2 regions of the Allobosea sp. RAC05 genome follow, and region 1 is predicted to be linked to the other one. Evidence: predicted binding sites of a transcription regulator. Region 1 holds the regulator's gene; the other holds the start of a gene.
The links. Region 1 encodes PhoB, which activates phosphate uptake and scavenging genes when phosphate is short. Its sites were predicted from a motif close to TGTCATNNANCTGTCAT; they were not measured.

Region 1 (7,534 bases):
GGTTGATCGCCGGGTTGAGCAGATCGGCGAGATAGCCCTCGAGCGGCTTCAACTCCTGCCGCGACGCCTTGGAATTGGGCGTGCGCGCGCTGGAGGGCTTTTTGGCGGGCTTGGACTTGGCGGGCGAGTCTTTGGCAGGTGTGTCGGACATCCCGGCAATATGGGGCGCATCCCGTCCACGCGCGAGAGGGGGCTGCGCATGGGGGAGCGCACTGGTGACAGGAGCTGGCAGGAGAAGAGCGTCATTCTCGGGCTTGCCCCGAGAATCCTGGGCCGGATAAGGCGCGGGCACCGCGGGGAACCCTTCTCCTGTAAGGAGAAGGGCAGGGATGAGGTGTCGGCCCCTGGACCAGTGAGCACGCCCTGACCGCTGCGCCGGTGAGGTCTCGCGCCACCTTCAAACGGCCGACCCCTCACCCTACCCTCTCCCTACGGGAGAGGGTTCCCGCGCTGTCCTCGCCTCGGCACCAGGACGGCGGCGCCCTTTCGCAATGGACTTGTCATGCGATGTCTGCAGGATCGGCCTCATGGCCGGGGACAACGGCCGGGACCAAGCCGGGAGGACACGCCATGCGCCGACGCGTCATTGCGATCATGGCGGGCGCCGCAGCCCTGCTCACCGCGGCGGGGGCGCAGGCGGTCGGGCCGGACTGGACCTGGCTCGACGACGACCCGCAATACCGCCAGGCGCGGCGCTGGATCGAGGAGAAGAACTTCCCGCCCGCCATCGAGAAGCTGGAGGTGCTGCTGAAGCGCTCGCCGCACTCGCCGGTGCTGCTGAACTGGCTCGCCTTCTCGCACCGCAAGCTGAAGAACTACCCGCTCTCGAAGCAGTATTACGACGCCGCGCTGATGCGCGACCCGACCTTCCTGCCCGCGCTCGAATACCAGGGCGAATGGTTCATCGAGACCGGCGACATGGCGAGCGCCAAGGCCAACCTCGCCAGGCTCGCCAGCCTCTGCGGCCGCTGCCATGAATGGCAGGATCTCGACGAGGCCATCCGGAAGGCGGAGGGGCGGTAGGGGAAGCCGTCATTCTCGGGCGCGACCGCGACCAGGAATCGCGGGGAACCCCTCTCCTGTAAGGAGAGGGGCAGGGGTGAGGTGTCGGCCCCTAGACCCGTCACGCGCCAACCTAACAGCTGCGCCGGTGAGGTCTCACGCCACTTTCAAGCGGCCGACCCCTCACCCTGCCCTCTCCCTACGGGAGAGGGTTCTCCGTTGCGGTTCCTTGGCCTAACCACGCCACCATGCCCGCCGCCGCCGCGACTCCCGTCGCGAAGCAACCCTGCAGGAGGTAGCCGCCGGTGGGGGCCTCCCAGTCCAGCATCTCGCCGGCAACGAAGACGCCCGGCAGGCGCCGCAGCATGAAGCCTGCGTCGATCTCGCCGGCCGCGATGCCGCCGGCGCTGGAGATCGCCCGGTCGATCGGCATCGTCCCGGTGAGGCGCAGGCGCGCGGATTTGATCGCCGCCGCCAGCGCGGCCGGCGTCTCGTCGAGCTTCCCCCCGACGCTGTCGCGCAGCACCGCCACCGCCGCCGGCGACAGCCCTGCCGCCTTGCGCAGATGGTTGCTCAGCGTTTCACCCGGCCGTCGCTTGCCGAGCTTCTCGGTCAGCCGGGCGAGGTCGAGATCGGGCCGCAGGTCGATCTCCAGCTCGGCCGAGCCGTCCCGCGCGATCGCCTCGCGCAGCGGCCCCGACAGCGCATAGATCGCGCCGCCCTCGAGTCCATGGGCGTCGATCATCGCCTCGCCAACAATCTCTTTGCCGGCAAATTTCAAGGTGATCCGCTTCAATGGCACGCCGGCGAAACGCTCGCGCAGCGTCGGCGACCAGGCCACCGCGAAGCCGCCATTGGCGGGCCGCAAGGGCGAGACGGCAACGCCCCTCCCCGCCAGCAGCGGCACCCAGCCGCCATCGGAGCCGAGCCGCGGCCAGCTTGCCCCGCCCAGCGCCAGCAGCGTCGCATCGGGGGTGAGCGTCACCGTCTCGCCGGCCGCCGTGGCGAAGGTCAGCGCTCCCTCGGCCCAGCCGGTCCAGCGCCGGCCGGCTTCGAGCCGCACGCCGAGCCCGTCGAGCCGGCGCAGCCAGGCGCGCAGCAGCGGCGAGGCCTTCATCGCCTTGGGGAAGACGCGCCCGCTGGTGCCAATGAAGCTCTCCGCGCCCAGCCCGTCGGCCCAGTCGCGCAGCGCCTGCGGCGGGAAGGCGTGAACCGCGGGTTCGAGCCAGTCCCGCGCCGCGCCGTAATGCGGCAGGAAGGTCTCCAGCGGCTCGGAATGGGTCAGGTTGAGCCCGCCGCGCCCGGCGAGCAGGAACTTCCGCGCCGGCGACGGCATCCGCTCATGGATCGTGACGCGATGGCCGGCCTGCGCCAGCCGCTCGGCGGCGATCAGCCCGGCGGGGCCGGCGCCGATGATGGCGATGTCTTTGCTGTGCATCGGGCCGGCTTGCGCCGTCGGACGCCGCGGGTCAAGCGAGGCGGGCCAATGCCGCCGTCATTCTCGGGCGGACCGAAGCGCAGACCCGAGAATCTCGATCAGGATCATCTCCCGCGAGAGATGCTCGGGTCGAGCCCGAGCATGACGCCTCCTCGCCTTCAAACCCGCGCAAATGTCTCGTCGAAGGCGTAGCCCGCGCCGCGGACCGTGCGCAGCGGGTCCTTGGCGTCGCCCGGCGTGATCGCCTTGCGCAGACGCCCGACATGGACGTCGACCGTGCGCTCGTCGATGTAGACGTCGCGGCCCCAGACAGCGTCGAGCAGTTGCGCGCGCGAATAGACCCGGCCCGGCGCCTGCATCAGGAATTCGAGCAGGCGGAACTCGGTCGGGCCCAGATGCAGCTCCTCGCCGGAGCGGCGCACGCGCCGCGTCGTGCGGTCGAGTTCGAGATCGCCGGCCGTCAGCAATCCGGCGACATGGCCGGGCTTCGCCCGGCGCAGCAGCGCCTGGATGCGCGCAATCAGCTCCGGCAGCGAGAACGGCTTGACGACATAGTCGTCAGCGCCGGTGGCGAGCCCGCGCACCCGCTCGGTCTCCTCGCCCCGTGCGGTGAGCATGATGATCGGCACCCGCTCGGTGTCGCGCCGCGCCCGCAGCCGGCGGCAGAGTTCGATGCCCGACAGCCCCGGCAGCATCCAGTCCAGCAGCACGAGATCGGGCGTGTTGTCGCGCAGGTGCAGCTCGGCGTCGTCGCCGCGCGCCACGCTGTCGACCACGAAGCCCTCGGCCTCGAGATTGTAGCGCAGCAGCAGGGTGAGGGGTTCCTCGTCCTCGACGATCAGGATGCGGGCGGCCATGGCACGGTTCCGTTCTTGGCGTTTGTGCCGAAACGCATCGTCATGCTCGCCCTTGTGGCGAGCATCCACGTCTTGAACGCGGGGTGGGTCCGGCGAAGACGTGGATGGTCGGGACAGGCCCGACCATGACGGCGAAGGCTCCGGCGCAGTCGGTGTTGTCAGCTTCCCGTCACGGCCTCGACCGTGATGTCGGTGGTCTCGAGCTTGGGCCGGTTGATGTCGAGCGACTCGCCGGTGACGAGATAGTGGATCGTCTCGGCGATGTTGGTGGTGTGGTCGCCGATGCGCTCGACGTTCTTGGCGCAGAACAGGAGATGCGTGCAGAAGGTGATGTTGCGCGGATCTTCCATCATGTAGGTCAGAAGCTCGCGGAAGAGCGAGGTGTAGAGCGCGTCGATCTCGCCGTCGCGGTGCCAGACCTCGAGCGCCTTCTGCTCGTTGTTGGTGGCGTAGGCGTCGAGCACGTCCTTGAGCTGCGCCTGGACCAGCCGGCTCATATGCTCGAGCCCGACCACGGCCCGGTGCGGCGGCGAGAACTGGCCCGAGATCGCCACGGCGCGCTTGGCGATGTTCTTGGCGAGGTCGCCGACGCGCTCGATGTCCGACGCGATCCGGATCGCCGAGATCAGCTCGCGCAGGTCGTTGGCGAGCGGCTGGCGCCGGGCGATCGTCAGCACGGCGCGCTCCTCGACGTCGCGCTGCAGGTTGTCGAGCCGCTGGTCGGCGGAGATCACCTTCTGGGCCAGCGTCGTGTCGCGGCGCACCAGCGCGACCGTGGAATCGCCGAGCATGCGCTCGGACATGCCGCCCATCTCGGCGAGGCTGCGGCGCAGCGACTCCAGTTCGGCGTCGTAGGAGCGGACGATATGTTCGGTCATCGCGGCGTTGTCCTTTGGATGCGGAGCGGAAGCGGCGGTCAGGTCAGCCGAAGCGGCCGGTGACGTAGTCCTGCGTCTGCTTCTTGCCCGGGTTCATGAAGATCGTGTTGGTCGCGTCGAACTCGATCACCTCGCCGAGATACATGAAGGCGGTGTACTGCGAGATGCGCGCCGCCTGCTGCATGTTGTGGGTCACGATGACGATGGTGAAGTCGGTCTTCAGCTGCTCGAGCAGGTCCTCGATCTTGCCGGTCGAGATCGGATCGAGCGCCGAGGTCGGCTCGTCGAACAGGATGACCTCCGGCTTCTGCGCGATGGTGCGCGCGATGCAGAGGCGCTGCTGCTGGCCGCCCGACAGGCCCATGCCGGAGGTCTTGAGCTTGTCCTTGACCTCGTCCCACAGCGCGGCGCGGCGCAGCGCGCCCTCGACGCGGTCGTCGAGCTCGGACTTCGGCGGCTTCTCATAGAGCCGGATGCCGAAGGCGACGTTGTCGTAGATCGACATCGGGAACGGCGTCGGCTTCTGGAAGACCATGCCGATGCGCGAGCGCAGCTCGTTGACGTCGACGTCGTTGGAGATGACGTTGCGCCCGTCCAGCATCACCTCGCCGGTCGCCTTCTGCTCGGGATAGAGCGAGTAGATCCGGTTGAAGATGCGCAGCAGGGTCGACTTGCCGCAGCCCGAGGGGCCGATCAGCGCGGTGACGTGCCGGTCGCGGAAGTCGAGATTGATGTTCTTCAGCGCCTTGTGCTCGCCGTAGTAGAAATCGAGGTTCTTCACCGCGATCCGGACGGGCGCATCGGCATCGAGCGACTGCGGGCTGAGTTCGAGGGTGGACAGCATCGAAGGGTTCCTTCGGATCGGACGCGACGGTGAGAAAGCGCTGGTCTTACTTGCTGCCGCGGACGATGCGGCGGGCGATGATCGAAAGCAGCAGGATGGACATGGTGATGATCAGCGAACCGGCCCAGGCGAGCTGCTGCCAGTTCTCATAAGGCGCCGAGGCGAACATGTAGATCGTCACCGGCAGATTGGAGACGCCGCCCATCAGATCGGCCGAGAACCAGAAATTGTTGTTCAGCGCGGTGAAGATCAGCGGCGCCGTCTCGCCGGCGATGCGGGCGAGCGCGAGCAGGATGCCGGTGACCATGCCGGCCTTGGCCGCCTTCCAGGTGATCGAGGTGATGACCACCGACGGAGGCGCGCCGAGCGCGGCGCCGGCCTCGCGCAGCGGCCCCGGCACGAGGCGCAGCATGTCCTCGGTGGTGCGCACGATGACCGGGATCGCGATGATGCCGAGCGCGACGCCGCCGGCCCAGCCGGAATAGCCGCCGAGCGGCTCGACCAGGATGACGTAGACGAACAGGCCGATCAGGATCGACGGCGCCGAGAGCAGGATGTCGTTGATGAAGCGGATCAGGTCGGCGAGCTTCGAGCCCTTGCCGTACTCGGCGAGATAGGTGCCGGCGAGCACGCCGATCGGCGTCGCCACGACGATGCCGAGGAAGGTCAGGATGACCGAGCCGGCGATGGCGTTGGCGAGGCCGCCCCCCTCCGAGCCGGGGCCGGGCGTGATCTGGGTGAAGGTGGCGACGGACAAGCCGCCGATGCCCTTCACGATCAGCATGCCGAGAATCCAGAACAGCACGGAGATCGCGATGACGGTGAAACTGGCCGTGATGATCCGCATCGACTTGTCGGCGACGCGACGCGACTGGCGAACCCGGCCCCAGGTCGTCGGGGGGAGTTCACGGACGGTGGAGGGTGTCGTCAGGCTCATGATCTTCAACCCGCTCAGAAGGTTTTGACGCGTGCGACGAGGATGCGCGCGATGACGAGGACGACGAAGGTGACGAAGAAGAGGATGCAGCCGAGACCGATCAGCGCGTTCATCTGCAGGCCCAGCGCCTCGTTGAACTCGTTGGCGATGCGCGAGGCGATGGTCGAGCCTGGATCCATGATCGATCCCGAGAGACGGTTGGCGTTGCCGACGACGAAGGTCACGGCCATCGTCTCGCCGAGCGCGCGGCCGAGCCCGAGCATGATCGCGCCGATGATCGAGACGCCGGCCTGCGGCACGAGCACATGGCGCACCACCTCCCAGGTCGTCGCGCCGATGCCATAGGCGCTCTCGCGCAGCACGGAGGGGATCTGGTCGAGCATGTCGCGCACGATCGAGGCGATGAAGGGAATGATCATGAAGGCCAGGATGATGCCGGCCGTCAGGATGCCCAGCCCCGAGGGCGAGCGCGAATACAGGATCGTGCCGACGATCGGCATGCCCTCGACGATGTTCGAGAGCGGCACCTGCACATAGGCCGCAAACAGCGGCACGAAGACGAACAGCCCCCACATGCCGTAGATGATCGACGGCACCGCCGCGAGCAACTCGATGGCGGTCGAGACCGGCTGCTTGAACCAGGGCGGGGCGAGCTGCGTCAGGTAGACCGCAATGCCCAGCGACAGCGGCACGCCGATCAGCAGCGCGATGAAGGCGGTCGTCAGGGTGCCGGCGATCGCCGGCCAGGCGCCATAGACATCGGCCTGCGTGTCCCATTGCGAGCCGGTGATGAAGCCGAGCCCGAAGGCCTTGAAGGCCGGCCAGCCGCCGATGATCATCGACAGCATGATGCCGGCGAGCAGGATCAGCACGAACAGCGCCGAGGCGAAGCTGGCGTTGCGGAAGATGAGGTCGAAGGTGCCCTTCGGCGTCTTGCGCTGGGGGCGCGCGGCCGGAATGCTCATTGGGTCGGTCACGGCGGTCATCCGTGGAACTCCGGTCGTAGCGGAAAGGGTCTTGGCGGCTGAGGGGAGCGGGCCTCTCGGGCGGGCCCCCATCCCCAGCAGCCGCGAGGGCCGCTGCTGGGGATGGGGGCCGGGAGAGACGAGGCGAGGCGGGATGACCCGCCTCGCCCCTTCTTGGCTTGGATCAGAAGATCGGCTTGCCGGCCGGGTCGGTGACGCCCTTCCAGGAGGCGCGGACCTGGTCCTTGACGGTCGCCGGAAGCGGCACGTATTCGAGGTCGAGAGCGAGCTTGTCGCCGTTCTTGAAGGCCCAGTCGACGAACTTCAGCGCGGCGCCGACCTCTTCCGGCTTCTCCGGCTTGGCGTGGACGAGCAGGAAGGTCGCGGCGGTGATCGGCCAGGCCTCGGCGCCCTTCTGGTTGTTCAGCGAGATGCCGAAGCCGGGAGCGGCATTCCAGTCGGCATTGGCGGCAGCGGCCTGGAAGGACTTGTCGTCCGGATCCGGGAACTGGCCGTCGGCGTTCTGGATCAGCGCGTAGCTGAGCTTGTTCTGCTTGGCATAGGCATACTCGACATAGCCGATCGAGTTGGCGACCTGCTTGACCGAGGCGGA
Region 2 (7,534 bases), 1.1 Mb from region 1:
GAGGGCTGGCCCCATGCGTCATGCCCGGGCTTGATCCGGGCATCTCGCCAACCAGTCCCTCGTCGTGCCGAAGATTCTCGGGTCTGCGCTTCGCTTCACCCGAGAATGACGCTTCGCTAGACTCGCCCCAGCCGCGCGCCGGTCGCCATGTCGAAGACATGGACGCGGTCGGGATCGACCGTGATCCAGATGCGGCCGGCCTGGGCCGCGACGGCATCGGTCGCCGCCTGCATCACGAAGGGCAGGCCGGCGAGCTGGCCGTGGAAGAGCTGGGTGGCACCCAGTTCCTCGATGAACTCGACATCGAAGGGCAGCGAGCCGGCCTCGCCCTCGGAGGCGATCTCGACATCCTCGGGCCTTAAGCCCACCTCGACCGCCGTCTGGGCCGGCAGGTCCTGGCGCAGGTCGCGCGCCTCGAGGATCGCGTCGCCCAGCGCCACGATGCCGGGGCCGTCGATCGTGCCGGGCAGGATGTTCATCGGCGGCGAGCCGATGAAGGTGGCGACGAACTTGCTCGCCGGCTTCTTGTAGACATCGGCCGGCAGGCCGATCTGCTCGACCTGGCCGCCATTCATCACGACCAGCTTGTCGGACAGCGTCATCGCCTCGACCTGATCGTGCGTGACGTAGATCGCGGTGACGCCGAGCGCGCGCTGCAGCTTCTTGATCTCGACGCGCATCTGCACGCGCAGCTTGGCGTCGAGGTTGGAGAGCGGTTCGTCGAAGAGGAAGACCTGGGGCTTGCGCACGATGGCGCGGCCCATCGCGACGCGCTGGCGCTGGCCGCCCGAGAGCTGCTTCGGCCGCCGCTCCAGCAGCCCCTCGATGGCGAGGATGCGGGCGGCTTCCTTGACGCGTCGGTCGATCTCGTCCTTGGGCGTGCCGCGGTTGCGCAGGCCATAGGCCATGTTGTCGTAGACGCTCATATGCGGGTAGAGCGCGTAGTTCTGGAACACCATCGCGATGTCGCGGTCGGCCGGGCCGATCTCGTTGACGACGCGCTCCCCGATCGAGACCTCGCCGGCGGAGATCGTCTCCAGCCCGGCGACCATGCGCAGCAGCGTGGACTTGCCGCAGCCGGAGGGGCCGACAAGCACGCAGAAGCCGCCATCGGGAATGTCGAACGACACGCCCTTCACCGCCTCGACGCCGCCGGCGTAGACCTTCTTGACGTTGGTGAGTGTTACCTGGGCCATCGGCGACTTATTTCTCGGTTTCGACCAGGCCCTTCACGAAGAGCCTCTGCATGACGATGACGACGAAGACCGGCGGCAGCATCGCCAGCATGGCGGTCGCCATGGCCAGCGGCCATTCGGTCAGCGCGTCGGAGGTGACGATCATCTTGCGGATCCCGATGACGATGGTCTGCATCGAGTCCTTCGTGGTGATCAGCAGCGGCCAGAGATACTGGTTCCAGCCATAGATGAACTGGATCACGAACAGCGCCGCGATCGTGGTGATCGAGAGTGGGATGACCGTGTCTTTGAAGAAGCGGAACGGCCCGGCACCGTCGATGCGCGACGCTTCCAGCAGTTCGTCGGGGATCGTCATGAAGAACTGGCGAAACAGCAGCGTGCCGGTGGCCGAGGCGATCAGCGGGACCGCGAGGCCCTGATAGGTGTCGAGCATGTTCAGGTCGGAGACGACCTTGAAGGTCGGGAAGATCCGCACCTCCACGGGCAGCATTAGCGTGACGAAGATGATCCAGAAGGCCGCCATCCGGAAGGGGAAGCGGTAGTAGACCACCGCATAGGCCGACAGCACCGAGATCACGATCTTCCCGAGCGCGATCGCCAGCGCCATCACGAAGGAGTTCAGCATCATGCTGGCGACGGGTTCGCGGGTCGACCCGGACGTGCCGACGAACAGGATCCGGTAGTAGTTGTCGAACAGATAGGGCCCCGGATAGAGCGGCAGCTGGCCGTTGATGATCGTCGCATTGTCCCAGCTCGAGGCGACGAAGGTCAGCCACACCGGGAAGGCGACGATCAGCACGCCGATCGACAGGATGACATAGGCGATTGCATCGCCCAGGCGGCGGTCCTCGACCATCAGTAGCTCACCTTGCGCTCGATGAACTTGAACTGCACCGCGGTCATCGCGATCACCATGACCAGCAGGACGACCGACTGCGCCGCCGAGCCGCCCAGATCCGAGCCGCCCTTGCCGTCCGAATAGACCTTGTAGACCAGGGTCTCGGTCGCGCCCGAAGGCCCGCCGCCGGTGACCGTGTCGATGATGCCGAAGGTGTCGAAGAACACGTAGACGATGTTGACCACGAGCAGGAAGAAGGTCGTCGGCGAGAGCAGCGGGAACACGATCGTCCAGAAGCGCCGCATCGGCCGCGCCCCGTCGATCACGGCGGCTTCGATCACGCTCTTGGGGATCGACTGCAGCCCCGCCAGGAAGAACAGGAAATTGTAGCTGATCTGCTTCCAGGTCGCGGCCAGGATCACCAACGCCATCGCATGATTGCCGTCGAGCCGCGGGTTCCACGCGATCCCGAGCGACTGCAGGCCCCGCGCCAGCATGCCCAGCGACGGATCGAACATGAACAGCCAGAGCACGCCCGCAATCGCCGGCGCGACCGCATAGGGCCAGATCAGCAAGGTCTTGTAGACCTCGGCGCCGCGCAGCTGCCGATCGGCCATCACCGCAAACAGCAGCGCGATCGACAAAGACAGGATGCAGACGAAGGTCGAGAAGATCGCCGTGTTGACGAGGGCCTTGTAGTAGCCGGGGTTCGAAAACAGCGTGACGTAATTCTCGAACCAGACGAAGTCGGTCGAGATGCCGAAGGCGTCCTGCAGCAGGAAGCTCTGCCAGACCGCCTGGCTCGCGGGCCAGTAGAAGAAGACGAGCGTGATCGCCAGCTGCGGCAGGAGCAGCAGAGCCGGCACCGTCAGCCCGCTGAAATAGGCGTTCTTCTGCATGGCATATCCGAAACGAACCGCCGCCCCGGGACGGGGGCGGCGGTGATGGTGGTGGGAAACGGATTAGCGACCGGCCGTCCGCTCGAACTGGCGCAGCGTCTGGTTGCCACGCTCGGTGGCGGCGTCGAGCGCGGCCTTCGGGGTCTTCTGGCCGTTCAGGGCCGCCTCGAATTCCTCGGCCCAGATGTCGCGGATCTGCACCAGGCTGCCGAAGCGCACGCCGCGCGAATTGTCCGTCGGCGCCTTGTTGTTGAGCGAGAGCAGCGGGGTCTCGAGGAACGGCTTGTCCTTGTAGAAGCCCGACGCCTTGACCTTCTCGTAAGCGGCCTTGGTGATCGGCAGATAGCCGGACTCGGTGTGCAGCTTCACCTGACGGTCGACATCCGACAGGAAGGTGAAGAACTTGGCCACGCCCTTGTATTCGTCGGCCTTCTTGCCGCCCATCACCCACAGCGAGGCGCCGCCGATGATCGAGTTCTGCGGCGCGCCGGCCACGTCGGGGTAGTACGGCATCGGCGCATTCGCCCAATCGAACTTGGCGTTGGCGCGGACATTGCCGAAGAAGGCCGAGGAGGTCAGGAAGATCGGGCATTCACCCGAGGTGAAGCGACCCTCGCCGGTGTTGGTGCGGCCGGAATAGTCATAGGTCTTGTCCTTCTGCATCTCGACCAGATTGGTCAGGTGCTTCAGGAAGACGCCCTTGTTGATCACGAACTCGGTGTCGAATCCGTCGAAGCCGTTGGACTTGGTTCCGACCGGCTCGTTGTGCCAGGCACCGAGCTGCTCGATGTTGACCCAGGTCACCCAGCCATTCGAGAAGCCGCACTTGTCGTAGCCGGCGGCCTTGAGCTTCTTGGCGGCGTCGAACACCTCGGGCCAGGTCTTGGGCGGCGCGTCAGCGTTGAGGCCGGCCTTCTTGAAGGCGTCCTTGTTGTACCACATCACCGTGGAGGACGAGTTGAAGGGGAACGACAGCATGTCGCCCTTGGTCGTCGAATAGTAGCCGGTGATGGCCGGCAGATAGCTCTTCGGATCGAATGTTTCGCCGGCTTCCTTCATCAGGTCCTGGACCGGCTTGATGGCGCCCTTGGCCGACATCATCGTCGCGGTGCCGACCTCGAAGACCTGCATGATGTGCGGCGCATTGCCGGCGCGGAAGGCGGCGATGCCGGCGTTCAGCGTGTCGGCATAGGAGCCCTTATAGGCGGGGACGACCTTGAAGTCCTTCTGGGAGGCGTTGAATTCCTCGGCCAGCTTGACGACGACGTCGTTGTTGGCGCCGGTCATGGCGTGCCACCACTGGAGCTCGGTCTGCGCCAGCGCAGGCGCGGCGCCGCCCAGCACGAAAGCCGCGACGGACATCAGGATGCGTGATTTCACTGTCATCTCTTTCTCCCTTCCGCCCTCGGTTCGCTTGGGCGGCTGTTCTTGTTGGTGCGCAAGCTAGCATGAAGGGCCGGCGACGTTTCAATGACAAAATGATGACGGACGCAAGCCGCGGCGTCGCCCGCACCTGTGTGCAAGCCCTTGCGCAATCGTCCGGAAGGCGCTGTTCTCGCGTCCCCTGCCCGCCTTCGATGGATCATCGCCATGCCGCGCCTGTCCCTGACGCCCGAACGGACCCTTCCCCAGGATGCACCGGCCGCGGCCCTGCTCGGGCGCATCTGGCGGCCTGATGTCGCAGGCCCCGCCATCGTCACCTTGCGCGACGGAATGGTCGTCGACATCACCCGCGCTTTCCCGACCAGCCGGGACCTCTGCGAGACGCCCGATCCCGCAGCCGCGCTGCGGGCCGCTCCGGGCGAGCCGGTCGCGACGCTCGCCGACATCCTGGCGAACACGCCCGTCGACGACCGCGACCCCGCGCGGCCCTGGCTGCTCTCGCCGCTCGACCTGCAGGTGGTCAAGGCCGCCGGCGTCACCTTCGCCGTCTCGATGCTGGAACGCGTCATCGAGGAGAAGGCGCGTGGCAACCCCGCTGCCGCCGCCACGATCCGCGGCGAGATCGGCAAGCTGATCGGTGATGATCTTTCGAAGCTGAAGCCCGGCTCGCCCGAGGCGATGCACCTCAAGGAGGTGCTGATCAGGCAGGGCGCCTGGAGCCAGTATCTGGAGGTCGGCATCGGGCCCGATGCCGAGATCTTCACCAAGGCGCCGCCGATGTCCTCCGTCGGCACCGGCTTCGACGCAGGCCTGCACCCGTCCTCGACCTGGAACAATCCCGAGCCCGAGATCGTGCTCGTCGTCGCTTCCGACGGCCGCATCGTCGGCGCCACGCTCGGCAACGACGTCAATCTGCGCGATGTCGAGGGCCGCTCGGCGCTGCTGCTCGGCAAGGCGAAGGACAACAACGCGGCGGCCGCCGTCGGGCCCTTCATCCGCCTCTTCGACACGGGCTTCACGCTCGATCATGTGCGCAAGACGACGGTGACGCTGACGGTCGAGGGCGAGGACGGCTTCACGCTCGAAGGCTCGTCCTCGATCGCGAAGATCAGCCGCGATCCCGCCGATCTCGCCGCCCAGATGATCGGTCCCCATCACCAGTACCCCGACGGGGCGGCGCTCTATCTCGGCACCATGTTCGCGCCGATCAAGGATCGCGACACTGCCGGAGGCGGCTTCACCCACAAGTATGGGGACATCGTCACCATCGCCGCGCCAGAGCTCGGGGCGCTGGTCAACCGCATGAAGCGCACCGACCATTGCGAGCCCTGGACCTTCGGCACGTCGCATCTGATGCGCAGCCTGGCCAAGCGCGGGCTGCTGTGAGGCCAGGCGAGATCCTCGTCGTCGGCGAGGCGATCGGCGATTTCATCCCGCGTGACCCAGAGGGTCTGCGCTACGAGGCCGTGCTCGGCGGCTCGGCCTTCAATGCGGCCCTCGCGCTCGCCCGTTTCGGGGCGAGGCCGGCCTATGCGGGCACGCTCTCGACGGATGCCCTCGGCCGGCGCTTCCGCGCCGCGCTGGCGGCGGAGGGCATCGACAGGCGTTTCATCCAGGACAGCGCGCGCCCGACCGCCGTGGCGATCGTCTCGCCGCTGGGGCCGGACGGCACGCCGGAATTCGCGCTTCATCTCGACGGCACGGCCCATGCGGAGGCGGCCTGCACCCCGCGGGCGATGCCGCAGGGCGTGGTCCATCTCCATGCCTCCTCCTTCGGCGCCACAACCGGGCCCTCCGGCGAGGCCGCCGCGAGCCTGGCGGCGAGCGCCCGCGCCGCCGGCGCCACCGTCAGCTACGACATCAACATCCGCGCCGCCGCCCTGCCCGGACGGGAGCGGGCGCGTGACCTGATCGAAGCCCGCATCGGCCTCGCCGACATCGTCAAGGCCAGCCTCGACGATCTCGCCTGGCTCTATCCCGGGGAGCCGGTCGATGCTGTGGTTCCGCGCTGGCGGGGATGGGGCGCGTCGCTCGTGCTCATCACGAGAGGCGCCGATGGCGCCACCTGTCACGGTCCGGGGGCCCCTCTCACCGCGGCCGCCGCCCCCGTCGCGGTGTCGGACACGATCGGGGCCGGCGACACCTTCATCGGCGGCTTCGTCGCCGTGCTGGCGGCAAGGGGGCTGCTGGGGCGCGGCTTCGCCGGGGCCGGCCGCGACGATCTTCAGGCGGCGCTCGACTTCGCCTGCGCAGTGGCGGCCGACAGTTGCACCCGCCCCGGCTGCGATCCGCCGCGCCGCATTGCCGTCTGACGGGAGGTCCGATGCAGATCCGCTATCTCGACTATCACACCTGCGGCGAGCCGGTCCGCATCGTCACGGGGGGCTACCCCCTGCTCAGGGGCGCGACGATCCTGGAGAAGCGCCGCGACGCGCGCGAGAACCACGACCATCTGCGCCGCGCCATGATGCTGGAACCGCGCGGCCACGCCGGGATGTATGGTGTCATCCCCGTCGCGGCTGCCCACCCGGAGGCCGCCTTCGGCGTGTTGTTCACCCACAACGAGGGCTACTCGACCATGTGCGGCCACGCGACCATCGCGCTCGGCCGCTACGCGATCGAGCATGGGCTGGTGCCGGCGGTCGAACCGGTGACGCGCTTCAGCATCGAGGCCCCCTGCGGCCTGCTGCGGCTCGAATGCGCGGTGCGCGGCGGCCGGGTGGAGAGCGTCGTCTTCGAGAGCGTGCCGGCCTTCGTCTTCGCCCGCGATCTCGTCGTCACGCTGCCGGGCTATGGCGAGGTCGTCACCGACATCGCCTATGGCGGCGCCTTCTACTGCATCCTCCCGGCCTCGCGCTTTGGGCTCGACCTGTTCGAGACGTCGGTCGCCACCCTGACCGATGCGGCCGCCGCCCTCACCGACCATCTGCGCGCCAGCCTGCCGGTGACGCATCCAACCGAGCCCGATCTCGGCTTTCTCTACGGCACGATCATCACCGACGAGGCTCAAGCCGACGAGGAAAGCTTCAACCTCTGCATCTTTGCCGAGCGCCAGATCGACCGCTCCCCGACCGGCTCGGGCGTCACGGCGCGCATGGCGCTGGACCATGCCAAGGGCTTCGTCGAGACCGGCGCGACCCGCCGCTTCCGCAGCGTCACCGGCGGCACCTTCACCGGCCGCGTGGTCGGCCCTGTTGCGGGTTTCGCGGACGGGGCGG

Region 2: the regulator PhoB is predicted to act here: its motif matches at 4,404-4,420, upstream of ugpB (sn-glycerol-3-phosphate ABC transporter substrate-binding protein UgpB).

The regions. Positions count from the first base shown of each region.
Region 1 covers NZ_CP016464.1:4,451,902-4,459,435, forward strand. Annotated here, with positions in the region: gene uvrB (excinuclease ABC subunit UvrB) at 1-151, opposite strand, end outside; gene BSY19_RS24600 (tetratricopeptide repeat protein) at 571-1,023, shown strand; gene BSY19_RS24605 (TIGR03862 family flavoprotein) at 1,202-2,440, opposite strand; gene phoB (phosphate regulon transcriptional regulator PhoB) at 2,599-3,297, opposite strand; gene phoU (phosphate signaling complex protein PhoU) at 3,456-4,175, opposite strand; gene pstB (phosphate ABC transporter ATP-binding protein PstB) at 4,219-5,019, opposite strand; gene pstA (phosphate ABC transporter permease PstA) at 5,066-5,956, opposite strand; gene pstC (phosphate ABC transporter permease subunit PstC) at 5,971-6,942, opposite strand; gene pstS (phosphate ABC transporter substrate-binding protein PstS) at 7,106-7,534, opposite strand, start outside.
Region 2 covers NZ_CP016464.1:591,145-598,678, forward strand. Annotated here, with positions in the region: gene BSY19_RS06295 (thioredoxin family protein) at 1-2, shown strand, start outside; gene BSY19_RS06300 (sn-glycerol-3-phosphate import ATP-binding protein UgpC) at 117-1,196, opposite strand; gene ugpE (sn-glycerol-3-phosphate ABC transporter permease UgpE) at 1,204-2,052, opposite strand; gene ugpA (sn-glycerol-3-phosphate ABC transporter permease UgpA) at 2,052-2,933, opposite strand; gene ugpB (sn-glycerol-3-phosphate ABC transporter substrate-binding protein UgpB) at 2,997-4,319, opposite strand; gene BSY19_RS27450 (fumarylacetoacetate hydrolase family protein) at 4,524-5,702, shown strand; gene BSY19_RS27455 (carbohydrate kinase family protein) at 5,699-6,628, shown strand; gene BSY19_RS06330 (proline racemase family protein) at 6,640-7,534, shown strand, end outside.